Regions from separate parts of the Pseudomonas sp. SCB32 genome, predicted to be linked through region 2. Evidence: predicted binding sites of a transcription regulator. Region 2 holds the regulator's gene; each other region holds the start of a gene.
The links. The regulator FliA, encoded in region 2, starts transcription of late flagellar genes. The targets are predictions, from matches to a motif close to CTAAAGTTTNNNNNNNNNNNGCCGNTAA.

Region 1: motA (flagellar motor stator protein MotA) is a predicted target of FliA. The motif match lies at 5,425-5,452, and genes of this name have one in related genera.
Region 3: GA645_RS16525 (methyl-accepting chemotaxis protein) is a predicted target of FliA. The motif match lies at 2,838-2,865, and genes of this name have one in related genera.
Region 4: GA645_RS05930 (methyl-accepting chemotaxis protein) is a predicted target of FliA. The motif match lies at 1,928-1,955, and genes of this name have one in related genera.

The regions. Positions count from the first base shown of each region.
Region 1 is NZ_CP045118.1:5,550,011-5,557,576, reverse strand. It holds gene GA645_RS25475 (molecular chaperone) at 1-854, opposite strand, end outside; gene GA645_RS25470 (HPP family protein) at 983-1,960, opposite strand; gene asd (archaetidylserine decarboxylase) at 2,036-2,905, opposite strand; gene rhdA (thiosulfate sulfurtransferase) at 2,909-3,724, opposite strand; gene GA645_RS25455 (HDOD domain-containing protein) at 3,862-5,388, opposite strand; gene motA (flagellar motor stator protein MotA) at 5,510-6,361, shown strand; gene motB (flagellar motor protein MotB) at 6,365-7,420, shown strand; gene rsgA (small ribosomal subunit biogenesis GTPase RsgA) at 7,469-7,566, opposite strand, start outside.
Region 2 is NZ_CP045118.1:1,934,711-1,942,276, forward strand. It holds gene flhA (flagellar biosynthesis protein FlhA) at 1-1,221, shown strand, start outside; gene flhF (flagellar biosynthesis protein FlhF) at 1,237-2,547, shown strand; gene fleN (flagellar synthesis regulator FleN) at 2,716-3,546, shown strand; gene fliA (RNA polymerase sigma factor FliA) at 3,543-4,292, shown strand; gene GA645_RS09220 (chemotaxis response regulator CheY) at 4,469-4,843, shown strand; gene GA645_RS09225 (protein phosphatase CheZ) at 4,863-5,648, shown strand; gene GA645_RS09230 (chemotaxis protein CheA) at 5,680-7,566, shown strand, end outside.
Region 3 is NZ_CP045118.1:3,618,373-3,625,938, reverse strand. It holds gene GA645_RS16530 (sensor histidine kinase) at 1-536, shown strand, start outside; gene GA645_RS16525 (methyl-accepting chemotaxis protein) at 655-2,799, opposite strand; gene GA645_RS16520 (Na+/H+ antiporter family protein) at 3,107-4,426, shown strand; gene GA645_RS16515 (AI-2E family transporter) at 4,510-5,577, shown strand; gene nuoN (NADH-quinone oxidoreductase subunit NuoN) at 5,735-7,195, opposite strand; gene nuoM (NADH-quinone oxidoreductase subunit M) at 7,203-7,566, opposite strand, start outside.
Region 4 is NZ_CP045118.1:1,265,292-1,272,857, reverse strand. It holds gene GA645_RS05935 (methyl-accepting chemotaxis protein) at 1-1,773, shown strand, start outside; gene GA645_RS05930 (methyl-accepting chemotaxis protein) at 2,165-4,054, shown strand; gene GA645_RS05925 (helicase HerA-like domain-containing protein) at 4,185-5,660, opposite strand; gene pncB (nicotinate phosphoribosyltransferase) at 5,744-6,937, opposite strand; gene GA645_RS05915 (hypothetical protein) at 7,029-7,259, opposite strand; gene GA645_RS05910 (lipopolysaccharide kinase InaA family protein) at 7,256-7,566, opposite strand, start outside.

The sequences.
Region 1 (7,566 bases), 2.7 Mb from region 2:
TCCTTGATCAGGTCGACCAGGGGCTGCGGGTCGATGCCCAGGCTGCCCGGCAGGTCACCTTCCTTGAACAGGGTGCGGTAACGCGGCGGACCGTCCACCTGGGGGGCGACGACGAACAGGGTCGAAGGCGCATCGGCGGATTGCACGCGAATCTGTGGGCTCCAGCCTTCCAGCACCTCCGCCAGCCGGGCGATGTTGTGCTGGCGCATCTGATTGCAGCGTGCCGAGCCGAGCATCAGCGCCACCAGGTAAGCCTGCTCGATGGTCAGGCCCTGGGCGTCGCAAGTCAGTTCGTCGCGGATGTTCAATTTGTGCAGGCCGTGCTGGCGGGCCAATTGGTACAGCTGGTGCAGTTCCAGCCACAGCCCTTCCGGCACCGGGCAATAAAGCTGCGAAGAGCGGATCAGTGGCCCGCACAGGGTACGGATGGCGCGCTGGATGGAGGCTGCCAGCAGTTGCGCGCGATCACGCGAAGCACGACCTGCCTCGCGCACGACGATCAGCTTGTAGCCGATGGCAAGGTGGTTCTGCAGGGCCTGGCAAAGGTTGGCGACCTTGCGCGGGCGCTCGTCGAGGACGATGGACTGATTGAGGAAGTGTCGCTCCAGATGCTGGCAGACGAACTCGACTTCCGGGCGGAACAGTTCCAGCAGCTGCAGGCGAGACTCCACGTGGAGCTTCAGCTGGTTCAGTTCGATCAGGCCCTGATAGAGCTGGCGGGCGGTCTCGCCCAGGTTGGCCTTGGGCAGGTGATCCAGCCAGTATTTCAGCTCGCGCACATTGGCGTTGCAGAAGCTCAGGCTCTCGTGCGTGGGGGTGGGGACACGTAGAAACTGCTGGGGACTGTTGTCCATGGTTGGATCGGATTCTCCACAATCTGGGCCGCTTGGTGGACCGACGGGTCGTCACGCTCGGCTTTTCCCGAACTCTAGCAGTATCCGTTGCGCACCGCAGCCCATCGCTGGATGGGCGAGCCGACGAGTCACGCAGGCGGTATTTCGCCCTTGATCTGGCGTTGCAGGGCGTCACTGGCGGAGGCTTGCGGGGTAACGCGCAGCCAGCCGTCGCCCTGCGGAATCACCGCGTGGGCCGCCCATTCGAGCAAGTCCTGGCGGCGGCAGGCGCCGGTGTTGCCCTTGCCGGCGCCGGCGATCACCTTGTAGACCAACTGGTCCTGGCGCGTGCGCTTGCCGGGATGGTCGTCGATGACCTGGCGCACCGCCCAGGCGTTGCCGCTCAGCGCATTGCTGTAGCAGGCGCCGAGGAGGATGTCGTCCGGGCCCAGGCGTTGCGCCTGGGCGTGTTCCTGGGCCAGCTGGAGGATTTTCAGCAGGTCGTCGAACTGCACGTCGATGAACGAATCCATCTTGCGCAGCGCGTGGTAGAGGTCTTCCGGCGCGGGGCCGGCGGGCAGCTTCGGCGTTTCCGGCAGGCGCGCCAGCGGCGCGGGATAGCGGCGCCAGGCGAACAGTCCGTTAAAGGCCACGGCCACGACGAGGATCAGCACCACGTTGAGCAGCACCGGGCTGAGCACATAGTGGAAGCCCAGGGCGTTGATCGCCGGCCCGCCGGACACCGCCGCCAGGGCGGTGGCGCCGCCCGGGGGATGGATGCAGCGGGTGTAGTGCATGACCAGGATCGCCATGCCGACCGCCAGGGCCGGGGTGAAAGCCTGGTTGGGGAAGAGCTTCTGGCAGATCACCCCGACGAGCGCCGACAGCACCTGGCCGCCGATTACCGCCCAGGGCTGGGACAGCGCGCCATGGGGCACGGCGAACAGCAACACGGCGCTGGCCCCCATGGAGGCAACGACCCAGATGGCCGCTTCGCTGGGCAATACCCAGTGGGTGACGGCATAGATGGCGGCGATGCCGCACAGCGCTCCGAGAGCGGAGAGCCACTTTTCCAGATGGCTGGTGGCGTTGGCACGCCAGCCCATGAGATGCAGGAAGCGATTCATGGCAGGGAACTAGCACGTGAGGCAGGAAGCGTGGCGGGCGGCTCATTGGCCACCCGCCTTATAGTGAAGCAGGTATCAGCCCTGGCGGGCGTCACCCAGGCGTTGGCCCATGCGAACCGGGCTGGTGGCTGCCAGGTTCTCGGCCCAGCTGACCTGTTGCGGTCCGAACAGCACGATGGCCGTGGAGCCCAGCTTGAACCGGCCCAGCTCGGCGCCTTTTTCCAGGTGGATCGGCGCGCGCGCGGCTTCGTTGTAGGAGAACGACTTCAGCTCGCGCTTGGGCGGCGTGACCAGCCCGGCCCAGACGGTTTCGATGGAGGCGACGATCATCGCGCCCACCAGCACCACGGCCATCGGTCCGCGCTCGGTGTCGAAGATGCACACCACGCGCTCGTTGCGGGCGAAGAGTTCCGGCACCTGCTCGGCAGTGAGTTGGTTCACCGAGAACAGCCGGCCCGGCACGTAGACCATCTCGCGCAGGGTGCCGGCCAGCGGCATGTGCACGCGGTGGTAGTCCTTGGGCGACAGGTAAACGGTGGCGAACTCGCCGCCCATGAAGGGAGCGGCGCGCTCGGCGTCGCCGCCCAGCAGTTCCATCAGGCTGTAGCTGTGGCCTTTGGCCTGGAACACGCGCCCGTGCTCGATCGGGCCGAGCTGGCTGATGGCGCCGTCGGCGGGGCTGAGCACGCTGCCTTCGCTCTCGTCCAGCGGACGGGCGCCGTCTTTCAGGGCGCGGGTGAAGAAGGCGTTGAAGTGCTCATAGGCACGCAGGTCCTCGACCTGGGCTTCGCGCATGTCCACCCGGTAGCGACGGGCGAACCAGGGAATCAGGCGGTCCTTGAACCAGGGGGCGCGGCATTCGGCGGCGCAGCCGATCAGGCGCGACAGCAGGTGATGCGGCAGCAGGTACTGGGCGAGGATGAACAGACGATCTTTGAACGACATTCCTTAAACCTCTACAGGGGTGTCGGGGTGGTTGCCCCATTCCGACCAGGAGCCGGCATAGCCCTTGACCCGCGGATAGCCGAGGGCCTTGGCCACCAGGTAGGTGAAGCCGGAGCGGTGGTGGGTCTGGCAGTGGGTGATCACTTCCTTGTCCGGGGTGATGCCCAGGTCCTTGAGGATCTGCGGCATATCGGTACGGATGCGCAGGGCGCGGGCCGGGTCCATGCCGGCGGTCCATTCGAAATTGACGGCGCCGGGCACGTGCCCGCCCTTGGCGGCGAGGACTTTCTGGCCGCTGTATTCACTGGGATTGCGGGCGTCCCAGATGGCCAGGTCGGCGGCGCCCAGGCGGCTTTGCAGGTATTCGCGGGTGGCGGTGGGCTCGTCGTGCAGGGTCAGCGGCAGCGGGCCGCCGGCCGGCGTCGGAACGTCCTGGCTCAGCGGCAGGCCGTCGGCGACCCAGGCGTGCAGGCCGCCATCGACGTAGTGGTAGCGGTGGTGGCCGATCACATCCAGCAGCCAGATGAAGCGACCGGCCCAGCCGCCGCCTTCGTCGTCGTAGACCACGTAGACGGCATCGGGGTTGTGGCCCAGTTCGCCGAACAGTGCTTCGAGGTCGGCCTTGGCCGGAAGCAGGCCGGGGGCTGGCGTGCCGCCCAGCTGGGTGCGCGCCGGGGCGACGAAGCGGGCGCCGGGGATGTGACCCTGGGCGTAACGCGCGGCGCTGGTCAGGTCGACCAGGATCAGGTCGGCGGCGACGAGGCGGCTGGCAAGGTCAGCCGGTTCGATCACCAGGGGCAGAGCGGAGAAGGCGGACATGTCGGAGTCTCCCGGTACGGCGGTCGGCCCGCCGTGATGGTGGAGGCGGCGTGAGCTGGCGCCCTGGGCTGCCCATGGAGGGGCGATAGTCTAAAGGGGCGCCAGTGTACCGGAAATCCGGCTGAACGCCGCGCGGCTCAGGAGACGCCGCGGGACATCTGGCGGATGGCCTGCTCGATGCACTGCGCGGTGCGGCCGAAGGCCTGCGCATGCAAGTCGCCCAGCGGCTGGCCGTTACGGTCGACGGCCAGCAGCATGACCACCCGGCTGCCGTTGCCGAGCGAGCGCAACAGCAGGTGTTCGCTGGGCAGCAGCGCCTTCAGCGCACCGGGCAGCACGGCGGAAAAGTCGGCCATGTTCGCCGGGCTCAGTCGCAACTGCCCCGGTTGCTGCATCAGCTTGCGCAGCAGCGGGCTGGCCGCGACTTCCAGTTTCAGCCCGCCGGCTTGTTCCGGCAGGCCGAAATGGCGGCGGGCCAGTAACCATGCCTGGTCGCGGTCGGCGAGCAGGATCACCCCGCGTTGCAGGCCGCCGGCCTGGAGGGCGGCGCTGGCGGTGTCCAGCAATTGCACGGCGTTACCGAAGGGCGAGGGGCTTTGCAGCAGGCGCGCGCAGTGCTGGCGCCATTGGGCAAGGGTGTCGGGCGCCTTGGGTGGTTCCTCAGGTTTTGGGCCGTTCAGCCAGCGACGGGCGTCCCAGGGCCAGAGCAGGGCCTGGGCCGGGTGCCAGAGCAGTGGCTGGGCGTGACGGCGGGCGCTCTGTGCGGCAAGACCGTGGACGGTCTGTTGCAGCTCCTCCAGCGGCATCTGCAGATAAAGGCTGGTCAGGCGCTGCCAGCGCAGCATGTGCGCGCCACCCCATGACTGGTGCGCGGCGGTGGCCAGGCTGTTGGCCAGCAGGATGGTGTTGGCTGGGCGGGTCAGCCAGCGCTGCAGCTCCGGGTCGGCGTCCAGGCGCTGTTGCTGGCCCAGCGGCTGGGTCTCGGTGTGGGCCACGTGCAGGGCACGCACCAGCAGGCGTTTGTCATCGCTGAGCAGCGCGTAGCCCTGGGCGACCCAGTCCGGCAGCCGCCATCGTTCGGCCAGCGCCCGGCATAGCGGCAGCAGGCGGGTGCCGAGCAACTCCTGCTCGACTTCGCTGCTGCAGCGCCCCAGGCCGTAGACCCGGCGCTGCCAGGTCTCCAGCAATTCCGGCTTGGCCGTGGCCAGCGCCCAGAGCGGGGCGAGGGTGAACAGGCTGCCCCAGTGGATTTCCTGCCAGAGCCGCGCCAGGCGGTTGGCGAACAGGCCGCTGGCCTGTTGCATGGCGTGGCGGCTGATCAGCAGCAACTGGCTCAACGCACGGGGCATCTGCGCTTCGGGCACTGACGGCAGGCGATCGAGCAGTTGGGTGACGCGCGCCAGGCCCAGGCGGTTGAGGGCGACTTCCAGGCTCTCCGCCGGATTGTCGCGGGCGCTCGGAGCGCTGTTGGCCTCGCGCAGGATGGCGAAGGCCAGGGTCGGGCAGTCCTGCAGCAGGTCGGAGATATCGCGGATCGAGCGGCGGCTGTCATTCAGCGCCCGGCGAATATCGTCGCGGTGCTCCTGGGGGACGGGCAGCGGCAGCTCTTCCAGCAGGGAGAGCCAGTCCGCGAGACGCTCTGGGTTTTGCACGGGTTTGGGCATGCGAGAGGCGCCGAACTGGTTTTTAGTGTTTTCGGCCTATAGTCTTGCCCGAAATCTCCGATAACAACAGGGAGGCGGGAACTATGCCTCTCATTCTGTTCACAGTTTCAGTCCGGTCCCCATGTCAAAAATCATCGGCATCATCGTCATCCTGGGCAGTGTGCTCGGCGGGTATCTGCTCTCCGGCGGCAAGATCGCGGCCATCATCCAGCCGTTCGAATTGCTGATCATCGGCGGCGCCGCGCTGGGCGCCTTCCTCCAGGCGAACCCGGGCAGCACCTTCATGACGGTGCTGAAGAAGGCGCCGAAGATGTTCAGCAACCGCTTCACCCACACCTTCTACCTGGAGGTGCTGGGCATGCTCTACGAGGTGCTCAACAAGAGCCGTCGCGAGGGCATGATGGCGATCGAGGCGGACGTCGAGGATCCGGGTGCCAGCCCGATCTTCAGCAAGTACCCGGCGGTGCTGAAGGATGACCGGATGACCGCGTACATCTGCGATTACCTGCGCATCATGTCCTCCGGCAACATGGCGCCCCACGAGCTGGAAGGCCTGTTCGACATGGAGCTGGGCAGCCTCAAGGAGCACCTGGAGCATCCCGCCCATGCGGTGACCCGCGTCGCCGACGGCCTGCCGGGCTTCGGTATCGTTGCCGCGGTGCTTGGCATCGTGATCACCATGGCCCTGCTCGGCCAGGGCAGCCAGGCGGAAATCGGTCACCACGTGGCCGCGGCGCTGGTGGGTACTTTCCTCGGTATTCTCGCGGCCTACGGTTTCGTCGGGCCGCTGTCCAACGCTCTGGAGCACGACGCCAAGGAAGAGCTGAACCTCTACGAAGCCATCAAGGCCTGCCTGGTGGCCTCCGCCTCGGGGATGCCGCCGTCGCTGGCCGTGGAATTCGGCCGCAAGGTGCTGCTGCCGGCGCATCGGCCCAGCTTTGCCGAGCTGGAGCAGGCTGTGCGCGGGCGCTAAACGATGGATAACAACCAACCGATCATAGTCAAGCGCGTCAAGCGCTATGCCGCCGGTCACCATGGCGGTGGATGGAAGATCGCCTTCGCCGACTTCGCCACCGCCATGATGGCGTTCTTCCTGGTGCTCTGGCTGTTGTCCTCGGCTACGCCGGAGCAGAAGAAGGCCATTTCCGGCTACTTCCAGGACCCGATCGGTTTCACCGAAAGCGCCAGTCCCTATGTGATCGACCTGGGCGGCACGCCGACGCCCGCGCCGGACAAGACCCTGAACCCGCAGATCCAGGCGCAGCCCGAGGCGGACGAAACCCGCATCAGCCCGGAGGACGAGGCCAAGGTCAACGCCGAGCAGGCGGAGAACATCGCCGAGAAGCTGGAGAAGGAGCGGCTGGAACTGTTGCTGCAGGAGCTGCAGAACAAGGTCGACGAGAACCCCACGCTCAAGCGCTTCAAGGACCAGATCCTGTTCGAGATCACCCAGGACGGCCTGCGCATCCAGATCGTCGACTCGGACAACCGACCGATGTTCGACCTGGGCAGCGCGCGCCTGCAGCCTTACTTCGAGGACATCCTGCTGGCGCTGGCCGAGACCATCAAGCAGGTGCCGAACAAGATCAGCATCAGCGGTCACACCGATGCCAAGCCCTACGCCGGCAATGGCGACTTCGGCAACTGGGAGCTCTCGGCCAACCGCGCCAACGCCGCGCGGCGTGCGCTGGAGGCGGGCGGTTATCCGGATGCGCAGATCGCCCGCGTGGTCGGCTACGCGTCTTCGGCACTGTTCGACCGTGACAAGCCGCTGAACCCGGTGAACCGCCGCATCGACATCATCGTCCTGACCAAGAAGGCCCAGCGTGCCATCGAGGGGCAGGATGGCAGTACCGACAAGCCCGCCGATGGTGCCGCTACGCCGGGTGCTGTGGTGCCCAAGGGCGGCGCTGCGGCCCAGCCGGCGGCCGGGCAGGCTGCTCCGCTTGCGCCGGATCAGCTCAAGCAGAAGCTCAACCTGTTCGACGACGGTGGTTCGCTGAAGCTCGACGAATTGAACAAGCAGCAGTGACACTTGCGGTGAAATGAAAAAGGCCAGCTGGAAAGCTGGCCTTTTCGTTTAGTACTCGTCTTCCGGCAGGCTGGCGAGGATGTGCCGGTAGCTGGCCATCCGTTGCGGCGAGACACGCCCGTCCTCCAATGCCTTCAGCAGTGCGC
Region 2 (7,566 bases):
ATGGGCCTGGTGCCGGGCATGCCGCACATTTCCTTCGTTGGCCTGGGAGCCCTGGCCGCCGGCGGCGCCTGGCTGATCTGGCAACGCCAGCGCCAGGCGGCGCAGCAGGCCGAACAGGAAACCCAGCGCCAGCAGGAGCTGCTGCCGGCCCAGCGCGCCCAGGAAACCAAGGAGCTGGGCTGGGACGATGTGACCCCGGTGGACCTGGTCGGCCTGGAAGTCGGCTACCGCCTGATCCCGCTGGTGGACCGCAACCAGGGTGGCCAGCTGCTGGCGCGGATCAAGGGCGTGCGCAAGAAGCTGTCCCAGGACCTGGGCTTCCTGATGCCCTCGGTGCACATCCGCGACAACCTCGACCTGCTGCCCAACGCTTATCGCCTGACGCTCATGGGCGTCAGCGTGGCCGAGGCCGAGATCTATCCGGACCGCGAGCTGGCGATCAACCCCGGCCAGGTGTTCGGCACCCTCAACGGCATCGCCGGCAAGGACCCGGCCTTCGGCCTGGAGGCGGTGTGGATCGAGGCCTCGCAGCGCGACCAGGCGCAGTCCCTGGGCTACACCGTGGTCGACGCCAGCACCGTGGTCGCCACCCACCTGAACCAGGTGCTGCACAAGCACGCCCATGAGCTGCTCGGCCACGAGGAAGTTCAGCAACTGATGCAGCTGCTGGCCAAGACCTCGCCCAAGCTCGCGGAAGAACTGGTGCCGGGGATGATCTCCCTGTCGACCCTGCTCAAGGTCCTGCAGGCGCTGCTGCAGGAGCAGGTGCCGGTGCGCGACATCCGCACCATTGCCGAGGCCATCGCCAACGTCGCCGCCAAGAGTCAAGATCCCGCCGCCATGGTGGCGGCAGTTCGCGTCTCGCTGTCCCGCGCAATCGTGCAAACCATTGTGGGACTAGAGCCGGAGCTGCCCGTGATCACTCTGGAACCCAGGTTGGAACAGATATTGCTCAATAGTCTTCAGAAGGCCGGACAGGGCTCCGAAGACGGCATGTTGCTGGAGCCCGGAATGGCGGAAAAGCTGCAACGCTCGATGGTCGAGTCGGCGCAGCGCCAGGAAATGCTCGGCAAGCCGGCGATCCTGCTGGTGGCTGGTCCCGTTCGCGCGATGATGTCCCGATTCGCGCGGATGGCGGTCCCCACCATGCACGTGCTGGCTTACCAGGAAATCCCGGATAACAAACAAGTGACGATCGTCGCCACCGTTGGGCAGAACTGATTGAGGTCCCAGGCCATGCAGGTAAAACGCTTCTTCGCCGCCGATATGCGTCAGGCCATGAAACTGGTCCGTGACGAGCTGGGCCCGGATGCCGCGATCATCGGCAACCGCCGTGTCGCCGGCGGCGTCGAGCTGACCGCGGCGCTGGACTACCAGGCCCCGGCGGCGGCCAGCAAGCCGAACCCGGCGCTGGAAGCCGAGCTGCGCAAGACCCAGGCACGGATCGCCCAGGCCAAGGCCGAGCTGAGCGAGCCGACCCGCATGAGCGAGGCCGTGCGCAAGGACCGTCAAATGTACGGCGCAGAGGTGCCGCGCCGCAGCGCCGCCGAGACCCTGGCCGAAGCCATGGCCGCGCCGGTCGCACCGGCTGCCGCCAACGTCGGCCAGCAGGCCCTGGAAGCCATGCGCTTCGAGCTCAACGGCCTGCGTGAACTGATCGAAGTGCAGCTGGGCTCCATCGCCTGGAACCAGTTGCAGAGCCAGCGTCCGAGGCAGGCCAACCTGTGGCGCCGCCTGCAGCGCATGGGGCTGCCGGCTGACCTGTCGCGCAGCCTGCTGGAAAAAGTCGCCTCCATCGCTGAGCCGAAGCAGGCCTGGCGCATGCTGCTGGCACACCTGGCGCGCTCCATCAACGCCCCGGAAATCGACCTGCTGGAGCAGGGCGGGGTGGTTGCGCTGGTCGGCCCGGCCGGCATGGGCAAAACGACGACCCTGGCCAAGCTTGCCGCCCGCTACGTGCTGAAGTACGGCGCGCAGAGCATCGCCCTGGTCTCGATGGACAGCTTCCGCATCGGTGCGCAGGAGCAGATCAAGACCCTCGGTCGCATCCTCAACGTGCCGGTAACCCTGGTCGATCCGGGCCAGTCGCTGATTCAGGCCATGGCGCCGCTGGCGCGCAAGCGCCTGGTGCTGATCGATACCGCCGGCCTGCCGGCCAACGATCCGGCGCTGCGCATGCAGCTCGAAGCCCTGGCGGCGCAGAGCCTGAACGTGAAGAACTATCTGGTGCTGGCCGCGACCAGCCAGAGCCAGGTGCTCAAGGCCGCCTGGCAGAACTATCGTGTGTGCGGTCTGGCCGGGTGCATCCTGACCAAGCTGGACGAAGCCGGCAGCCTCGGCGAGGCGCTTGCTCTGGCAATTGGCCAGCGTCTCCCGGTAGCCTATCTGGCGGACGGTCCGAAGATTCCGGATGATCTGCAGATTGCGCGCAGCCACCAACTGGTCAGCCGCGCGGTGAGTCTGCAGTCGCCGGAAGAGCCGAGCGAGGACGCCATGGCCGACCTGTTCGCCGGTCTGTACCAGCAGCCGGTGCGTCGCGCCGGCTGAACGAATTGAACGGCCCCGTGGTGGGGTGACGGGCGGCCAGGTGGGCTGCCCGGCGAGGCGGATGCTCTGGGAGACGATCCGCGAACGCCGGAAGCGGTAGAGCACCGCGGCCGGCAGGGCCGCAGCGCCAGGGGGCGCGGCGGCTGAATGACGAGACAAGGTATTGATATGGGCATGCATCCTGTACAGGTAATCGCAGTCACCGGTGGCAAGGGTGGTGTCGGCAAGACCAACGTGTCGGTGAACCTGTCGCTGGCGTTGGCCGACCTCGGCCGCCGCGTCATGCTGCTGGACGCCGACCTGGGCCTGGCCAACGTCGACGTGCTGCTGGGCCTGACGCCCAAGCGCACGCTGGCCGATGTGATTGAAGGCGAGTGCGATCTGCGCGACGTGATCCTCCAAGGGCCCGGCGGTGTTCGCATCGTTCCGGCGGCCTCCGGCACGCAGAGCATGGTGCACCTCACGCCGATGCAGCACGCCGGTCTGATCCAGGCGTTCAGCGACATCAGCGAGAACATCGACGTGCTGGTGGTGGATACCGCCGCCGGCATCGGCGACTCGGTGGTGAGCTTCGTGCGTGCCGCGCAGGAAGTGCTGTTGGTCGTCTGCGACGAACCCACCTCGATCACCGACGCCTACGCGTTGATCAAGTTGCTCAACCGCGACTACGGCATGACCCGCTTCCGCGTACTGGCGAACATGGCGCACAGCCCCCAGGAGGGCCGCAACCTGTTCGCCAAGCTGACCAAGGTCACTGACCGCTTCCTCGACGTGGCGCTGCAGTACGTCGGCGCCGTTCCGTACGACGAGTCGGTGCGCAAGGCGGTGCAGAAGCAGCGTTCGGTGTATGAGGCGTTCCCGCGCAGCAAGGCGTCCCTGGCCTTCCGTGCGATTGCGCAGAAAGTCGACAGCTGGCCGCTGCCGGCCAACCCACGTGGGCACCTGGAGTTCTTCGTCGAGCGCCTGGTGCAGCATCCGTCCACGGGTTCGGCCGTATGATGATGGCCTCCGGAGCGCGTATGTACAGCAAGGCACAGGCGCAGAACTCCCAGGACCAACTGATCCAGCGGTACGCGCCGCTGGTCAAGCGCATTGCCTACCACCTGCTGGGCCGCCTGCCGGCCAGCGTGCAGGTGGAGGACCTGATGCAGGCCGGCATGATCGGCCTGCTGGAAGCGGCGAAGAAATACGACGCCGGCAAGGGCGCGAGCTTCGAGACCTACGCCGGCATTCGCATCCGTGGCGCCATGCTCGACGAGGTGCGCAAGGGCGACTGGGCCCCGCGTTCGGTGCACCGTAACTCGCGCATGGTCAGCGACGCGATTCGCGCCGTCGAGGCCAGAACCGGTCGTGACGCTAAAGATCAGGAGGTTGCTGCCGAACTCAATATGAGTCTCGAAGAATATTACGGCATCCTCAGCGACACCCAGGGCAGCCGCCTGTACAGCTTCGACGACCTGCTGCAGGACGGCGAGCAGGGCAGTGGCCTGGCCGAAGACGCTTCGCACCAGGGAAACGAGCCCTCCCACGGCCTGGAAGACGAACGCTTCCAGGCGGCGCTCGCCGAAGCCATCACCAAGCTGCCCGAGCGCGAGCGGCTGGTGCTGGCCCTGTACTACGACGAGGAACTCAACCTCAAGGAGATCGGCGAAGTGCTGGGGGTCAGCGAATCCCGGGTCAGTCAGCTGCACAGCCAATGCGCCGCGCGCCTGCGGGCACGTCTGGCGGAGTGGCGCGCGCACTGAGGTTCGGGTAGTTTCGCGTCGGCTTTTTCGTAGGCTTCAGATTTAGATTTCAGAATTCTTCAGGGCGACGTCCCTTTGACGCCGCCCACACGGGATGAGCGCACGCCGCTCGATGAATTGACGGCACGCCCGCCAGGACGTGCCTGGTATCGATGGAGGTCGGTTTGGACAAGAATATGAAAATTCTCATCGTGGACGACTTTTCCACGATGAGGCGCATCATCAAGAACCTCCTGCGTGACCTGGGGTTCACCAACACCGCAGAGGCCGACGACGGCACCACTGCGCTGCCGATGCTGCACAGCGGCAACTTCGACTTCCTCGTCACCGACTGGAACATGCCCGGCATGACCGGCATCGACCTGCTGCGCGCGGTCCGCGCCGACGAGCGCCTGAAGCACCTGCCGGTACTGATGGTCACCGCCGAGGCCAAGCGCGACCAGATCATTGAAGCCGCCCAGGCCGGGGTCAACGGCTATGTGGTCAAGCCTTTCACCGCTCAGGTGCTGAAAGAAAAGATCGAGAAGATTTTCGAGCGGGTCGGCAGCTGAGGCTGACTGAGAGGGCGTCATGGATCTCGTCAACGAATCCGCGGGTGACTTCGAGTCGACCCTGAAAAAACACGCGCGCGAATTGGTCGACTGCCTCGAACGCGGCGACGTCCAGACCGCCGTGCAGCTGATCTCCGAGCTCAACCAGGCGCGCGATCGCGGGCTCTACCAGGAAGTGGGCAAGCTCACCCGTGAGCTGCACAACGCCATCGTCAACTTCCAGATCGATCCCAATTCCCGCCACGCCGAGGAAATGTCGCAGATCGCCGACGCCACCGATCGTCTCTCCTACGTGGTGAAGATGACCGAGAAGGCGGCGAACCGCACCATGGACCTGGTGGAAGAGTGCACTCCGGTGGTCATGCACATCGAGACCCAGGCCAAGGAACTGCAGGAAGACTGGGGACGCTTCATGCGCCGCGAGCTGGGCCCCGACGCCTTCCGTGAGCTGGCCAAGCGCGTCGAGCAGTTCCTCTACATCAGCGCCCAGGACAGCCGGAAGCTTTCCGCGCACCTCAACGACATCCTCCTGGCGCAGGACTTCCAGGACCTCACCGGACAGGTGATCAAGCGCGTCACCAAACTGGTCACCGAGGTCGAGTCGAACCTGGTCAAGCTGGTCTGGATGGCCGGCCAGGTGGACCGTTACGCGGGCATCGAGCACGACTACGACGGCATGCGCGACGCCGTCGAAAAAGAAAGATCGTCCAAGGGTGAAGGTCCGCAGATTGCTGCCGATACAAGAAAAGACGTCGTATCCGGTCAGGACGATGTCGACGACCTGTTGTCCAGCCTTGGTTTTTAAGCGTCCGCTGACGCTGTAGAGGGAGCACCGAATGAGCTTCGACGCCGATGACGAGATCCTCCAGGACTTCCTGGTGGAGGCCGGCGAGATCCTCGAGCAGCTGTCCGAACAACTGGTCGAGCTGGAAAGCCGACCCGATGACATGGACCTGCTCAATGCGATTTTCCGTGGGTTCCACACCGTCAAGGGCGGAGCGGGCTTCCTCCAGCTGAACGCGCTGGTGGAGTGCTGCCACATCGCCGAGAACGTGTTCGACATCCTGCGCAAGGGCGAACGCCGCGTGGACGCCGAGCTCATGGACGTGGTCCTGCAGGCGCTGGATACCGTCAATGTGATGTTCCAGCAGGTGCGCGATGCGGAGGAGCCGACCCCGGCGACTCCCGAACTGCTGGCCGCGCTGTCGCGCCTCGCCGAGCCGGGCGGCAACGAACCGGTCGAAGCGCCGGTGATTGCCGAGCCCGAGCCCGCAGCGGAGGCTCCCGCGACCTACGGTGACATCACCGACGCTGAATTCGAGCAACTGATGGATGCCCTGGAGCCCGCCGCCGACGCTCCGGCTGCAGCGGTCGGCAACGGTGGCGACGACATCACCGATGACGAGTTCGAGGCGCTGCTCGACCAGTTGCACGGCAAGGGCCAGTTCGGTGGCACCCAGTCGCCGGCCAGCGTAGCTCCCGTCGTGAGCGAAGCGGCCCCGGCCGCCAGCGGTGGCGACGACATCACCGACGACGAGTTCGAAGCGCTGCTCGACCAGCTGCATGGCAAGGGCCAGTTCACCGGCGCCAAGGACGAGCCGTCTGCTGCTCCCACCGAGAGTGCTGCTGCGGCCGAGAAAGCCGAGCCCAGCGAGAAAGCCGCCGAGGCGACCGCTGGCGACGACAACATCACCGACGACGAATTCGAGAAGCTGCTCGACGAGCTGCACGGCAAGGGACAGTTCACCGGCGCGAAGGAAGAACCGCTCGCCGCCGCCAAGCCCGCCGCCAAACCGGCCGCCGCGCCGCAACCGGCCAAGCCCGCTGCCGTCCCGGCGCCAGCAAAGGCAGCCGCCAAGCCCGCAGAGGCGCCGCGTGCCGCTGCCGCCGAGAAGCCGGCGAGCGAGGCGGAAACCACGGTGCGCGTGGACACCGCGCGCCTCGACGAAATCATGAACATGGTCGGCGAACTGGTGCTGGTGCGTAACCGCCTGGTGCGCCTGGGCGCCAACAGCGGCGACGAGGCCATGGCCAAGGCCGTGTCGAACCTCGACGTGGTCACCGCGGACCTGCAGTCGGCGGTCATGAAAACCCGCATGCAGCCGATCAAGAAAGTCTTCGGCCGCTTCCCGCGTCAGGTGCGCGATCTCGCGCGCAATCTGAAGAAAGAGATCAACCTTGAGCTGATCGGCGAAGAGACCGACCTCGACAAGAACCTGGTCGAGGCCCTGGCCGACCCGCTGGTGCACCTGGTGCGCAACGCGGTGGACCACGGCATCGAAGGCCCGGACGAGCGCGAGGCCGCCGGCAAGGCGCGTTCCGGCCGGGTGGTGCTGTCCGCCGAACAGGAAGGCGACCACATCCTGCTGTCGATCTCCGATGACGGCAAGGGCATGGACCCGGACGTGCTGCGCGCCAAGGCCGTGGAGAAGGGCCTGCTGGACAAGGACGCCGCCGATCGCCTGTCCGAGTCCGAGTGCTACAACCTGATCTTCGCCCCGGGCTTCTCGACCAAGACCGAGATTTCCGACGTCTCCGGCCGCGGTGTCGGCATGGACGTGGTGAAGACCAAGATTTCGCAGCTCAACGGCATCATCAACATCTACTCCACCAAGGGCCAGGGCTCGAAGATCGTCATCAAGGTCCCGCTGACCCTGGCGATCATGCCGACCCTGATGGTGATGCTGGGCAACCAGGCCTTCGCCTTCCCGCTGGTGAACGTC
Region 3 (7,566 bases), 1.7 Mb from region 2:
AAATGCGTCGCGTGTTGCAGGAGCAGCTGGAGCAGATCGAGCAGCGCCTGGCCCGCGAGCTGGGGCGCGCACGACTGGTAGGCGAAGCGCTGCCCGGCGCGCATTTCGATTGCGATGCGGAGCTGCCCAGCCTGTGCGAGATGCTGCGGCTGATCCATGGCGAGCATCTGAGTATCGAGTGGGCGGCGACGCCTGGGCTGCGACTGCCGTTCGACCGCGAAGACCTGCTGGAGATGCTCGGCAACCTGCTGGACAACGCCTGCAAATGGGCGGACGCCCAGGTGCGGCTGACGGTTGGGAAGGGCGCCGATAGCTATCGTTTGAGCGTTGATGACGACGGCCCCGGCATTGCCGAGGATCAGCGCGAAAGCGTGCTGGAGCGCGGCACGCGGCTGGACGAGCAGGTGGCGGGGCACGGCCTGGGATTGGGAATCGCGCGGGACATCGCGGCGGCCTGTGGCGGCAGCTTGAGGCTGGAGGCGAGCGGGCTGGGCGGGTTGCGCGTGGTGGTTGAGCTGCCGCGTCGGGTGGCGTGATTCCAGCTTTTGTAGGAGCGGTCTTTGTACGCGATGAGTATCGTGCCCGCGATGAGCCCAGCAGCGCGGCGGATCGCGGACGAAGTCCGCTCCTACGAGAGCATTGGACGCTCTGCGGTCAGACGCGGAACTGATCCATCAACCCCTGCTGATGATTGGCCAGCTTGTTCAGCGACTGGCTCACCTGCGCCGATTCCTGCGCCTGGCTGGACAGCGATTCGGTCACGTCGCGGATGCCGGCGACGTTACGGTTGATCTCCTCGGCCACCGCGCTCTGTTCCTCGGCGGCGCTGGCGATCTGCAGGTTCATGTCGGTGATCACGCCGACCGCCTCGCCGATGCGTTTCAGCGCGGCCACGGCCTGCTCGACCTGGGACACGCTGTCCTGCGCCTGGCGGTGGCTGTTGTTCATCGCGCCGACCACGTCGCGGGTGCCGTTCTGCAACCCTTCGATGACCTGGCGGATTTCCTCCACCGAGTCCTGGGTACGCCGGGCCAGGTTGCGCACCTCGTCGGCGACCACGGCGAAACCACGCCCCGCCTCACCGGCGCGGGCGGCTTCGATGGCGGCGTTGAGGGCCAGCAGGTTGGTCTGCTCGGCGATGCCACGGATCACTTCCAGCACCGAACCGATCTGCTCGCTGCTCGCCGCCAGGCCTTCCACCTGGCTCATGGCGCTGCTCATGTCGCTGGCCAGTTCGTCGATCAGGCGGGTGGTGTTGTCGATCACGTTGAGACCGTCGCGGGTCGCGCCGTCGGCGCCACGGGCGGCATCGGCGGCCATGGCCGCGCTGTTGGCGACGTCGTGGGCGGTGGCGCTCATCTCCTGCGAGGCGGTGGCGACCTGGTCGACTTCGCGGAACTGCTGCTGCATGCCGGCGCTGGTCTGGCTGGCGATTTCCGAGGACTGGTCGGCGGTGGCGCGGGCATCCTGCACCGAGGATTTTACGTCGCGGATGATCGGTTGCAGCTTGTCGAGGAAGCGGTTGAACCATCCGGCCAGTTCGCCCAGTTCGTCTTTGCCGGAATAGTCCAGACGCTTGGTCAGGTCGCCCTCGCCGCTGGCGATGTTGCGCAGCATGGCGGCGACCTTGAGGATCGGCCGGGTCACGCCACGGGCGGTGAGCCACATGGCGAACAGGCCCCCGAGGATCGCGATCAGACCGAAACCGAGCTGGGAAAGGGTGCCCTGGGTGCGTTGCTCGTCGAGCTGCTGTTGCAGGGCGATGGCCGGGCCGAGCAGTGTCTGTTCCGGCACTTCGAGAAGGACGGCCCAGGGCTTGGAGCCGGGGATCGGTTGCAGCGGCTCGATGACCCGCAGTTGATCGTCCTGGCGCAGCACTTGCTCGTGGTTGCTGGCGATGGACTGCAGCAGCTGGGCGCCTTGGCCGGGATAGATATCCTGCAGGTTCTTGCCCAGCAGGCTGGCGTCGGCGCTGTGCCCGGCAAGCAGGCCGGCAGCACTGACGATGCTGACCTTGCCCTGGCCGTCATACAGTTCCTGGCTGCCCTGGAGGCTGATCTCCTGGAGCTTATCCAGACTGATGTCCAGGCCCATCACGCCGACGATCTTGCCATCCAGTTCCAATGGGAAGGCAATACTGGTCATCAGCATCTTGCGCCCGCCGACCTCGTCGAAATACGGGTCGAGCACGCAGGGCTGGCCGGTGGTCTTCGGGCACGTTAACCAGGCGTTGTAGGGGGCGCCGCTCGGGCCGGGGCTAGTGTCGGCGAGCATGGCTTCGTTGGTCGCCTCGGACTCGAGGTGGCCCGGCGTGGCCTGTGACCAGTAGAGCGAGAAGCGCCCGGCGTCGTTGCTGCCGATCTCGGCCTGGCCGGCGAACAGCTGGTCCTTGCCATCCAGGGCATTGGGCTCGAAGGCAACATAGAGGCCCAGCAGTTCGGGGTTGCCTTCCACGGCGGTCTTCACCTGGCGGGTGAGGTCCTCGCGCAGGTCGTAGGCATCGAGGAAGCGCTTCTGCGCTTGATCGCGCAGGAACATCACCTGCCGCGAGAAGCCTTTGCCGTACTGGTAGGCATCCATGATGTAGCGCTGGATGCGCATCGCCTGGACTTCGCCGCGCGAACGCAGGCGCGCCTGGGCGGCTTCGTCGAGCATGCGGGTGCTGGACTCCTTGACCAGCGCGGTGCTGTGCTGGGTGCGGAATACGGAAAGGCCGGACAACAGCGACACCACGCCAAGCAGGCAGAGACCGGCGAGCAGCGTGATCTTCCATTGGATGGAAAGGCGGCGGAGAAGCATGGTCATGTCCTTGAGCAGGAAAACTCGGGGCTGCCGGGTTATCGGCCTTTTTCGCCCCTTCTTGATCGATGGCAGGAGAAAACGCCAAAAAACAGGCGATTCTGGTGTGTCCGTTCCAAGGGCAGCGTTTTCTCAGCAAAAAGCATGTTCGCCAAGGCGAAAATCCTGTTGCGAATGCGTCGCTGGCTGCACGAAAGACTTTGATTCGATTGGCTTTTTGACAGGCTGGGTAGGGTTCGGCAGAGTACGCGCCTTTTTTTTGCCTGCCCCCCCGTACCGGCCGGGCCGGCTTCGTAGGAGTGATGAGATGAATGCGGTGCTGATCGCCGTTGGCCTTATGCTGGTACTGAGCCTGTGTCGCGTGCACGTGGTGGTGGCGCTGATCGCCGGCGCCGTGACCGGTGGGTTGCTCGGTGGCCTGGGCATGGACGGGACGCTCAAGGCGTTCAACGCCGGCCTGGGTGGTGGTGCGACGGTGGCGCTGTCCTACGCCATGCTGGGCGCCTTCGCCGTGGCGATCGCGCGTTCCGGCATGGCCCACGCGCTTGCCGACCGCGCACTGGCGATGCTCGGGCGGTACGAAGACGGAGCGCCGGCGGGTTTCAAATGGCTGCTGATCGGACTTCTGCTGCTGGTGGCGATCGCGTCGCAGAACCTGCTGCCGATCCACATTGCCTTCATTCCGCTGCTGGTGCCGCCGCTGCTCTATGTGCTGACCCGCCTGCAGATCGATCGCCGGCTGATCGCGTGCGTGATCACCTTCGGCCTGATCACGCCCTACATGTTCCTGCCGGTGGGATTCGGCAACATCTTCCTCAACGAGATCCTGCTGGCGAATGTCGCGCGCAGTGGGGTGGATGTCAGCGGCGTGGACGTCAGCCGGGCCATGCTCATCCCGGCACTGGGCATGGTCTGCGGCCTGCTGGTCGCGGTGCTGTTCAGCTACCGGTGCAAGCGCAGCTATGACCTGGAACGCATCGAACAGGCCGAGCGGGTGAGCGCTCCCTATAGCCCGATGAGCCTGGCGGTGGCCGGCGTTGCGGTCGTCGCGGCGTTCGTCGTGCAGTTGTGGCTGGATTCGATGATCCTTGGCGCGCTGGTGGGGTTCCTGGTGTTCTCCCTCTCTGGCGTGGTGCGCTGGAAGGAGGCGGATGATCTGTTCACCGAGGGCATGAAGATGATGGCGATGATCGGCTTCATCATGATCGCCGCCGCCGGTTTCGCCGAGGTAATGAAAGCCACCGGCCAGGTCGCCACCCTGGTCGAGAGCGCGGCTGCCTGGATTGGCCACAGCAAGGCCCTGGGCGCATTCCTCATGCTGCTGGTGGGGCTGCTGGTGACCATGGGCATCGGTTCGTCCTTCTCCACGGTGCCGATCATCGCTGCCATTTTCGTCCCGCTGGCGGTACAGCTGGGCTTCAGCCCGCTGGCCATTGTCAGCATCGTTGGCACCGCCGGCGCACTGGGGGATGCGGGTTCGCCGGCGTCGGACTCCACCCTGGGCCCGACCTCGGGCCTCAATGTGGACGGCCAGCACAACCATATCTGGGACACCGTAGTGCCCACCTTCCTGCACTACAACCTGCCGCTGCTGGCGTTCGGCTGGGTGGCGGCAATGGTGCTGTAAGGCGGTTAGTGCGCTGCGAAAGTTGCACTCGGCAGGCTGGGTGCTAACTAATGAGCAGGTTTCCCCTTCTTCAGGGCCTGCTCATGTTCGAATCGAAACTGGAATACCGGACTTTCCTGCTCCTCCTGGCGATGGTCACTATCGCCTTCGCCTGGTTGCTGTTGCCGTTCTATGGCGCAGTGTTCTGGGGCACCATCCTGGCGATCATCTTCGCGCCGCTGCAGCGCCGCCTGCGCGTGCGCCTGAATGGGCGCAACAACCTGGCGGCGCTGATCTCGCTGACCATCTGCCTGCTGATCGTGATCCTGCCGATAACCTTCATCGCCGGTGCGCTGGTGCAGGAAGGGGCGACGGTCTACCAGCAACTGAAGTCCGGCGATCTCAACTTCGCCGCGTACTTCAAGGCGGTGATGGATGCGTTACCGCGCTGGGCTTACCACTGGCTGGAGCGTTTCGACCTGACCGACCTGTCCGGGCTGCAGGATAAGCTGTCCAAGGGTGCCATGCAGGTCAGCCAACTGGTGGCGACCAAGGCCTTCAGCATCGGCCAGAACACCTTCGACTTCGTCATCAGCTTCGGCATCATGCTCTACCTGCTGTTCTTCCTCCTGCGCGATGGGCCCGCCCTGGGGCGCCGCATCAAGCAGGCGGTGCCGCTGAGCGTCGACCACAAGCAGCACCTGTTCACCAAGTTCACCACGGTGATCCGTGCCACGGTGAAGGGCAACATCGCCGTAGCCGTGACCCAGGGTGCGCTGGGCGGGTTGATCTTCTGGTTCCTCGGCATCCAGGGCTCGCTGCTCTGGGGCACGCTGATGGCGTTCCTTTCGCTGCTGCCGGCCATTGGTGCGGGGCTGATCTGGGTGCCGGTAGCCGCCTATTTCCTGCTGACCGGCGCGATCTGGCAAGGCGTGGTGCTGACCCTGTTCTGTGTGCTGGTGATCGGCCTGGTGGACAACATCCTGCGCCCGATCCTGGTCGGCAAGGACACCAAGATGCCGGACTATGTGGTGCTGATCTCCACCCTTGGCGGCATGTCACTGTTCGGGCTGAACGGCTTCGTCATCGGTCCGCTGATCGCCGCGCTGTTCATCGCCTCGTGGGACCTGTTCACCGGGCGTGAAGGTGAAGAACGCAAAACGGCAGGGTAGGGCACTTTGCAGGAGCGAGCTTGCTCGTGAACGGTGCCGGTACAAGGCCGGAGTGATGCGGTTCGCGAGCAAGCTCGCTCCTACGAAACGCGCGCAGGGTACGAATCCCGCCCAATAAAAAACCCCGCCGAAGCGGGGTTTTTCATGCCTGTCGATCTCAGCCGGCGACGGCCAGACCCGTGTGCTGCAGGATCTCCAGCAGCGGCTGCGGGTACACGCCGAGGAAGAAGGCGAGCAGGGCGATGGCCACCAGCATCATGCCGCCAGCGCGCTGGGCCCAGTCCAGGGGAGCGTCGTGGCGCTTCATGTTCGGCTCGACCAGGAACATGGTCACCATGACGCGCAGGTAGTAGAACAGGCCGATGGCGCTGCCCAGTACCAGGGAGCCGACCAGCCACCAGTGCTGGGACTCGACGCCGGTGGCGACGATGTAGAACTTGCCGATGAAGCCGGCGGTCAGCGGGATGCCGGCCAGGGACAGCATCATCACAGTCATTACCGCGGTCAGCACCGGGCGGCGCCAGAACAGGCCGCGGTACTCGAACAGCGCGTCAGCGTCGCGGCCGCTGTACGGGGTGGACATCAGGGTGACCACGCCGAAGGCGCCCAGGGTGGTGACGACGTAGGTGGTCAGGTAGACGCCGACCGCTTCCACGGCCAGGCCCTTGCTCGCCACCAGGGCGATCAGCAGGTAGCCGAAGTGGGCGATGGACGAGTAGCCCAGCAGACGCTTGATGTTGCTCTGGGTCAGCGCCAGCAGGTTGCCGATCAGGATCGAGGCGATGGCGATGACCGCGATGGCGTCATGCAGCAGGCCGTTGTTCAAGGCCGCCGGAGCGATCTGGAACAGGCGCAGCAGCACGGCGAACACGGCAACCTTGGCGGTGGTGGCCAGGAAGGTGGCGACCGGAGCCGGGGCGCCTTCGTAGACGTCCGGGGTCCACAGGTGGAACGGCGCCACGGACAGCTTGAAGCCCAGGCCAACGACCATCATGCCGACGCCGATGGACAGCAGCGGACCATGGCTGGTGCCTTCGGCCAGCGAGGCGCCGATGGCGGAGAAGCCCAGGCTGCCGGATTCGGCGTAGAGCAGCGCCATGCCGAACAGCAGGAAGGCGGAACCTGCGGCGGACAGTACGGTGTACTTGATGCCGGCTTCCAGGGTGCGCTTGTTGAAGAAGGCGTACGCCACCATGCCGTAGACCGGCACCGACAACAGTTCCAGGCCGATGAACAGGCCGGCCAGGTTCTGCGCGCTGACCAGCACCAGGCCGCCCGCGGTGGACAGCAGCAGGAGCAGGTAGAGCTCTTCGCGGTTACCCGGGTAGCTCTCCATGTAGGCATGGGCGAGCGTGGTGCAGGCCAGGGCACCGACCAGGATCAGGGCCATGTAGAAGCAGGCGAAGTTGTCCACCAGCATCAGCGAGGTGACTTCGATCGGGGTGACTTTCAGCACCGGGAGGATCGACAGCAACGCCAGGTTCAGACCGATCACCGAAAGGGTGGCGGTCATCGTGTGGTTACGCTTCCAGGCCACGGCGAGCATCACCACCACCAGGGTGGCGCTGGTGATGAGCAGCGGCAGGAGCGCGATGAAGTGTTGGATCGTGAAGGTCATGTCGCGCTTACCGTGCTGCCAGAGTGGAGAGGGCGGCACCCAGCCACTGCTGGACGCCGTGCATGGTTGCCGCGGAGGTGTCGAGGACCGGCTGCGGGTACACGCCGAGCAGGACCAGCAGTGCCGCGAGGCCCAGTACCATGAAGAGTTCACGGAAGTTCAGGCCGGCGATCGCACCTTCGGACTTGGACGGGCCGAAGTACGCGCGGTGGATCATGATCAGCGAGTAGACCGAACCGAACACCAGACCGAAGGTGGCGATCACGGTGATCACCGGAACGATCTTGAAGCTGCCCAGCAGGATCAGGAATTCGCCGACGAAGTTACCGGTGCCCGGCAGACCCAGCGAAGCGGTGGCGAAGAACAGGGCC
Region 4 (7,566 bases), 670 kb from region 2:
ACCGACTCCAAACTGACCGAGGTCGGCAGCCTGACCGCCAGCAACATCCAGAGCTGGCTGGAAGGCCGCATCCACCTGGTGGAAAGCGAAGCCGCGCAACTGGCTGAGCAGGAGCCGACGCCCGAGCGCATCCAGCACGTGCTGGAGCAGCAGGTGTTCCAGAAGAACTTCGAATCGGTCTACCTCGGCGAAGCGGCCAGCGGCGTGTTCACCATGCGCCCCTATGCGCCGATGCCCGATGGCTACGACCCGCGCCAGCGCGGCTGGTACAAGGACGCCGTGGCCGCTGGCCGCCTGATCGTCACCGAGCCCTTCCTGGACGCCGGCACCAACGAGCAGATCCTCGCCATGTCCATGCCGGTGATGCGCAATGGCCAACTGATCGGTGTCGCCGCCGGCGACATGAAGCTGGAAACCATCACCGCCATCATCAACTCGCTGAAGTTCGACGGTAACGGCTACGCCTTCCTGGTCAGCGACAGCGGCAAGATCCTGCTGCACCCGGACAGCCAGCAGATCTTCAAGAACCTCTCCGACATCTACCCGCACGGTGCCCCGAAAGTGCAGGCCGGCGTGCAGGAAGTCAGCCTCAACGGCGAGGACCAGCTGGTGTCCATGTCCCCGGTGAAGGGCCTGCCGGGCGTCACCTGGTACGTCGCCCTGGTGCTGGACAAGGGCGCGGCCTACTCCATGCTCAGCGACTTCCGCACCTCGGCCATCATTGCCACCGCCATCGCCATCGTCGCCATCCTGCTCCTGCTGGGCATGCTGATCCGCGTGCTGATGGCCCCGCTGACCGACATGGGCCGCGCCATGCAGGACATCGCCCAGGGCGACGGCGACCTCACCCAGCGCCTGAAGGTCGCCAGCAACGACGAGTTCGGCGTGCTGGCCAACGCCTTCAACCGCTTCGTCGAGCGCATCCACGAATCCATCCGCGAAGTGGCCTCCACCGCGCGCAGCCTGCACGACGTTTCGCAGCTGGTGGTCAACGCCTCCAACTCGTCCATGAGCAACTCCGACGAGCAGGCCAACCGCACCAACAGCGTGGCTGCCGCGATCAACGAGCTGGGCGCCGCCGCCCAGGAAATCGCCCGCAACGCCGCCGATGCCTCGCACCACGCCACCGACGCCTCGCATCAGGCCGGCGATGGCCGCCAGGTGGTCGAGCAGACCATCAGCGCGATGAACCAGCTGTCCGACAAGATCAGCTCGGCCTGCGCCAACATCGAGGCACTGAACAGCCGCACGGTGAACATCGGGCAGATCCTCGAAGTGATCAAGGGCATCTCCGAGCAGACCAACCTGCTGGCCCTGAACGCCGCCATCGAAGCAGCCCGCGCCGGGGAAGCCGGCCGTGGCTTCGCCGTGGTCGCCGACGAGGTGCGCAACCTGGCGCACCGCGCCCAGGAATCGGCGCAGCAGATCCAGAAGATGATCGAGGAACTGCAAGTCGGCGCCCGCGAAGCCGTGGACACCATGACCGAAAGCCAGCGCTACAGCCTGGAAAGCGTGGAGATCGCCAACCGCGCCGGCGAGCGCCTGGCCAGCGTCACCCACCGCATCGGCGAGATCGACTCGATGAACCAGTCGGTGGCCACCGCCACCGAGGAGCAGACCGCCGTGGTCGACTCGCTGAACATGGACATCACCGAGATCAATACCCTGAACCAGGAAGGCGTGGAGAACCTGCAGGCGACCCTGCGTGCCTGCGCCGACCTGGAGAACCAGGCCGGGCGCCTGCGCCAGTTGGTGGACAGCTTCCGCATCTGATCCCAGCGGAAACGAAAAAGGCGCCTCTGGGCGCCTTTTTCTATTTCCTACCCGCCAGTGCAAACCCATAGGAGCGCGCCATGCGCGCGAATCGCGGGCATGGCCCGCTCCTACAGGGGATATCGAGGCCGTCCCCGACCGTTCGTCCGCCTGCCTCAAGCTTCCACTCGGCGAGCCGACAGCAAGAGTGAAGGTCCACGAGAACAATGAATCCAGTCGGGCCCGATATCACCACCGGCACATGGGAGTGCCGGCCCCGCCCGCCCGGTCACCCGCCGCGCAGGCTCTGTCCGCTCCGTCACCACACGGACGGGCGCGCTGCGGCGACATCGGATCTGTCGCCCAGACCCACGCCGTTCTGGCATCCCACTACTTCCGGACTCGACGCAGCATGATCAAGAGCCTGAAATTCAGCCATAAGATCCTCCTGGCCGCCTCGCTTGTGGTTTTCTCCGCCTTTGCCCTCTTCACCCTCTACAACGACTACTTGCAGCGCAACGCGATCCGCGATGATCTCGAAAGCTACCTGCGAGAAATGGGCACGGTGACCGCCAACAATATCCAGAGCTGGCTGGGCGGCCGGCTGCTGCTGATCGAAAGCACCGCGCAGACCCTCGCCCGCGACAGCGCCCCTGAGCAGCTCGCCGCGCAGCTGGAGCAGGACACCCTGCACAATACCTTCATGTTCACCTACCTGGGCCAGCAGGACGGTACCTTCACCATGCGTCCGAAGGACTCCCTGCCCGCCGACTACGACCCGCGCACCCGCCCCTGGTACAAGGACGCCCTGGCCGCCGGCGGCACCACGCTGACCGAACCGTACATCGACGCGTCGACCCAGCAGCTGGTCATCACCGTTGCCACCCCGGCCCGCTCCGGCGGCAAGACCATCGGCGTAGTCGGTGGCGACATCGGCCTGAAGACCCTGGTGCAGATCATCAACTCGCTGGACTTCAGCGGCATGGGCTACGCCTTCCTGGTCAGCGGTGACGGCAAGATCCTCGTGCACCCGGACAAGAACCTGGTGATGAAGACCCTGGCCGAGGTCTACCCGCAGAACACCCCGCGCATCGGCGCCGGCTTCAGCGAGGCCGAACTGGACGGCCATACGCGCATCCTCAGCTTCACCCAGGTGCAGGGGCTGCCCTCGGTGAACTGGTACATCGGCCTGTCCATCGACAAGGACGCGGCCTACGCAATGCTGAGCAAGTTCCGCGCCTCGGCCATCATTGCCGCAGCCATCGCCATCGTCGCCATCCTGCTCCTGCTGGGCATGCTGATCCGCGTGCTGATGGCCCCGCTGACCGACATGGGCCGCGCCATGCAGGACATCGCCCAGGGCGACGGCGACCTCACCCAGCGCCTGAAGGTCGCCAGCAACGACGAGTTCGGCGTGCTGGCCAACGCCTTCAACCGCTTCGTCGAGCGCATCCACGAATCCATCCGCGAAGTGGCCTCCACCGCGCGCAGCCTGCACGACGTTTCGCAGCTGGTGGTCAACGCCTCCAACTCGTCCATGAGCAACTCCGACGAGCAGGCCAACCGCACCAACAGCGTGGCTGCCGCGATCAACGAGCTGGGCGCCGCCGCCCAGGAAATCGCCCGCAACGCCGCCGATGCCTCGCACCACGCCACCGACGCCTCGCACCAGGCCGGCGATGGCCGCCAGGTGGTCGAGCAGACCATCAGCGCGATGAACCAGCTGTCCGACAAGATCAGCTCGGCCTGCGCCAACATCGAGGCACTGAACAGCCGCACGGTGAACATCGGGCAGATCCTCGAAGTGATCAAGGGCATCTCCGAGCAGACCAACCTGCTGGCCCTGAACGCCGCCATCGAAGCAGCCCGCGCCGGGGAAGCCGGCCGTGGCTTCGCCGTGGTCGCCGACGAGGTGCGCAACCTGGCGCACCGCGCCCAGGAATCGGCGCAGCAGATCCAGAAGATGATCGAGGAGCTGCAGGTCGGCGCCCGCGAAGCCGTGGACACCATGACCGAAAGCCAGCGCTACAGCCTGGAAAGCGTGGAGATCGCCAACCGCGCCGGCGAGCGCCTGGCCAGCGTCACCCACCGCATCGGCGAGATCGACTCGATGAACCAGTCGGTGGCCACCGCCACCGAGGAGCAGACCGCCGTGGTCGACTCGCTGAACATGGACATCACCGAGATCAACACCCTGAACCAGGAAGGCGTGGAGAACCTGCAGGCGACCCTGCGCGCCTGCGCCGACCTGGAGAACCAGGCCGGGCGCCTGCGCCAGTTGGTGGACAGCTTCCGCATCTGATCTCAGCGGAAACGAAAAAGGCGCCTCTGGGCGCCTTTTTCTATTTCCTACCCGCCAGTGCAAACCCGTAGGAGCGCTGGGGGCGTCTTGCCCTTATTCGCGATGGGCGGGCATGGCCCGCCCATCGCCGTCAGCGTCGCTTGCTTCCACCCAGCAAGGCACCCATCAGGCCTCGCACCAATTCCCGGCCGATCTGGTTGGCCGCCTGCCGGACCACGGACTTCGCCGTCTGGCTGGCCAGGGTACCGAGCAACTCACCGGCCAGCCCACCCAGGTCGCTGCCGATCCCCTTCTCTTCCGTGGGCGCCATCTTGTTATCGGCGCGCCCGGTCAACTTCTCGTAGGCAGATTCGCGGTCGATCGGCTGGTCGTAGCGCCCCGCCAGCGGCGAACGGCGAATCACCTCGGCGCGCTCGGCGTCGGTCAGCGGGCCGATGCGAGATTGCGGCGGCGCCACGGTGACGCGCTGGACCATGGCCGGGGTGCCCTTCTCCTCCAGGGTACCCACCAGCGCCTCGCCGATGCCCAGCTCGGTGAGCACCTTGAGACTGTCGAACGCCGGGTTGGGACGGAAACCATCGGCCACCGCGCGCAGGGACTTCTGTTCCTTGGCGGTGAAAGCACGCAGGCCATGCTGGATACGCAGGCCAAGCTGGGCCAGCACGTCATCGGGCAGGTCGCTCGGCGATTGGGTCACGAAATACACACCCACGCCCTTGGAGCGGATCAGCCGCACCACCTGTTCCAGGCGGTCCTGCAGCGCCTTGGGCGTACCGTTGAACAACAGGTGCGCCTCGTCGAAGAACAGCGCGAGGATCGGTTTGTCGGCATCACCGCGCTCCGGCAACTGCTCGAACAGTTCAGCCAGCAGCCAGAGCAGGAAGGTGGCGTAGACCTTCGGCGCGTCATGCACCAGCTTGCTGGCATCGAGCAGGTGAATGCGCCCGCGCCCGTCGGGCTCGGGGTGCAGCAGGTCCTCCAGTTGCAGCGCCGGCTCGCCGAAGAACGCCTCGGCGCCCTGCTGCTCCAGCAACGCCAGGCGGCGCAGCAGGGCCTGGGAAGAAGCCGCGGTGAACAGCGCGCGGTCCTCGCCGAGGACTTCCGGGTGCTCCTTGAAGTGATTGAGCAGCGCCTTGAGGTCCTTCAGGTCGAGCAGCAGCAAGCCTTCACGATCCGCCACCTTGAACGCGGCGAACAGCGCGGCCTGCTGACTCTCGGTCAGCTCCAGCAAGTTGGCCAGCAGCAGCGGCCCCATCTCCGACAAGGTGGTGCGCAGCGGGTGCCCGGACTTGCCGGCGACATCCCACAGGCTCACCGGATACGCCTTGGCGGTGTAGTTCAGCCAGGGCATGCTGGCGATGCGCTCGGCCACCTTGCCCTGCGGGTTGCCGGCGGCGGCGATGCCGCACAGGTCGCCCTTGATGTCAGCGGCGAAGACCGCGATGCCAGCATCGCTGAAGGACTCGGCCAGGCGCTGTAGGGTGACGGTTTTGCCGGTGCCGGTGGCGCCGGCGATCAGGCCGTGGCGGTTGGCGAGCTTCCAGGCCTGGCCGACCGGCTGGCCGTCGGGACCTGCGCCAATGATGAGTTCGTTCGTGGCTGACATCCGTCACTCCCCGTCAATGGATGATCGCAATGGGTTGTCCGCTAAGACTGGCGCGTCACGCTGCACTGCGCAAACCGGCGTGCTCAGACCTTGAAGACGTGTTTGAGATAGTGGAGGAAGTTCTCGTCCCTGCACTGGGTCTTGCCCGGTGTATCGGAAATCTTCGCCACCGGGTGACCATTGCAGGCGGTCATCTTCAGCACGATGTTCATCGGCGCTGCATCAGGCACATCGCAGGTGAACTGGGTGCCGATGCCGAAGCTGACGTCGATACGACCGCGCAGTGCCCGGTAGATTTCCAGGGCACGTGGCAGGTTCAGGCCATCGGAGAACACCAGGGTCTTGCTGCGCGGATCGATCCCCAGGCGCTCGTAGTGACGGATAGCCTTTTCCGCCCACGCCAGCGGGTCCCCCGAGTCATGGCGCAGGCCGTCGAAGAGCTTGGCGAAATACAGGTCGAAATCGGCCAGGAAGGCATCCATGGTGATGCAGTCGGTCAAGGCGATCCCCAGCTGGCCACGGTACTCGCGAACCCAGCAGTCGAGGGCGGCGGCCTGGCTGTCGATCAGGCGCGGGCCGAGCTGCTGGTGCGCCATCAGCCACTCATGGGCCATGGTACCCAGCGGCTTCACCCCCAGCATCCGCGCCAGGTGCACGTTGCTGGTACCGACAAAGTGGCCGGGGAAGTCATCGCGCAGGTCTCGCACTACCGCCTCCTGCACCGGATAGGAGAAGCGCCGGCGAGTGCCGAAGTCGGCCATCTTGAAACCGGCCAGCTCCTCGGCGCTGGCCTCGCCACGCAGCCAGTGGAGCTTCTCCTGCAGGCGATCGCGCACCGCCGTCAGCGAAGCCCCCGGATAGCGGTGCCGGTTGCGCACTTCGCTGATGGTCGCCAGCAGCGGTACCTCGAAGAGGATCACATGCAGCCAGGGACCCTTGAGGCGGAGGAAGAACTCGCCGTTCTCGACGCCCAGCTCCACATAGCAGGGATTGAAGCGGAACAGCCCCAGGAAGCGGATGAAGTCCGGCTTGAAGAACGGAATGCGTTCGAGAAAGGTCAGCTCCTGAGGGGCGAACGACAGCTGTGACAGGTACTCCACCTGCTCGCGAACAGGGTCGAGGTAGGCGCGCAGGTCTTCCTCGTTGCGGCAGCGAAACTCCCACTCCACCTCGGCGTTGGGATAGTTGTGCAGTACCGCCTGCATCATGCTCAGCTTGTAGAAGTCGGTATCCAGCAGGTTCTGCACGATCCGCCGGGAAAATACGCTGTCGCTCATGCTCGTCTCGTTGCAGGCTCCGAACCGGCAGTCTAAACCCGTCGCCCACAAAAAACCCCGCCTAAGCGGGGTTCTCGTGAGATACGCGAAGTCAGCGCGACTGCGCGACAGCGCCCTGGGACATGCCGAACAGGAACAGCAGCAGGTCCTGGTCCGGACTGACCGCCTGCTTGTGACGCACATTGGGCGGTACCGGACAGGACCCCGAATCTGCCCTGCTCGAAATGACCGAGGGAGAAGGTTCATGCCAGGCGGCTGCCGCCAGGGTTGCCACCCCGAGCGCGCCGATCAGGAGCAAACTTCGCGTAACTTCTAACTTCATGTCTGCAACCCTTTGATGGCGCTGCCAAACGCCGCTTGGTAACCATAGACAAAGGCCTGCCACTGCGCCTCTGTCCACGACGAACGGCGTTTCACCTGGCGAAGGTCATGACGCGCGGCGCGCTGGGCGCTGAAACGTCGGCGGGCCTTCTCCATGTCGATCAGCGCCACTTCAATCTTGTCGCCGTCCACCTGCACGAATACGTGCTTGAGGTACAGGCAGCCATGCTGCCAATGACCGGCGTTAAGTTTGGCAAGGGTACTACCGTATTGTTGCAGAATGCGTTGATGCAGCGCTTCGCCCCAAC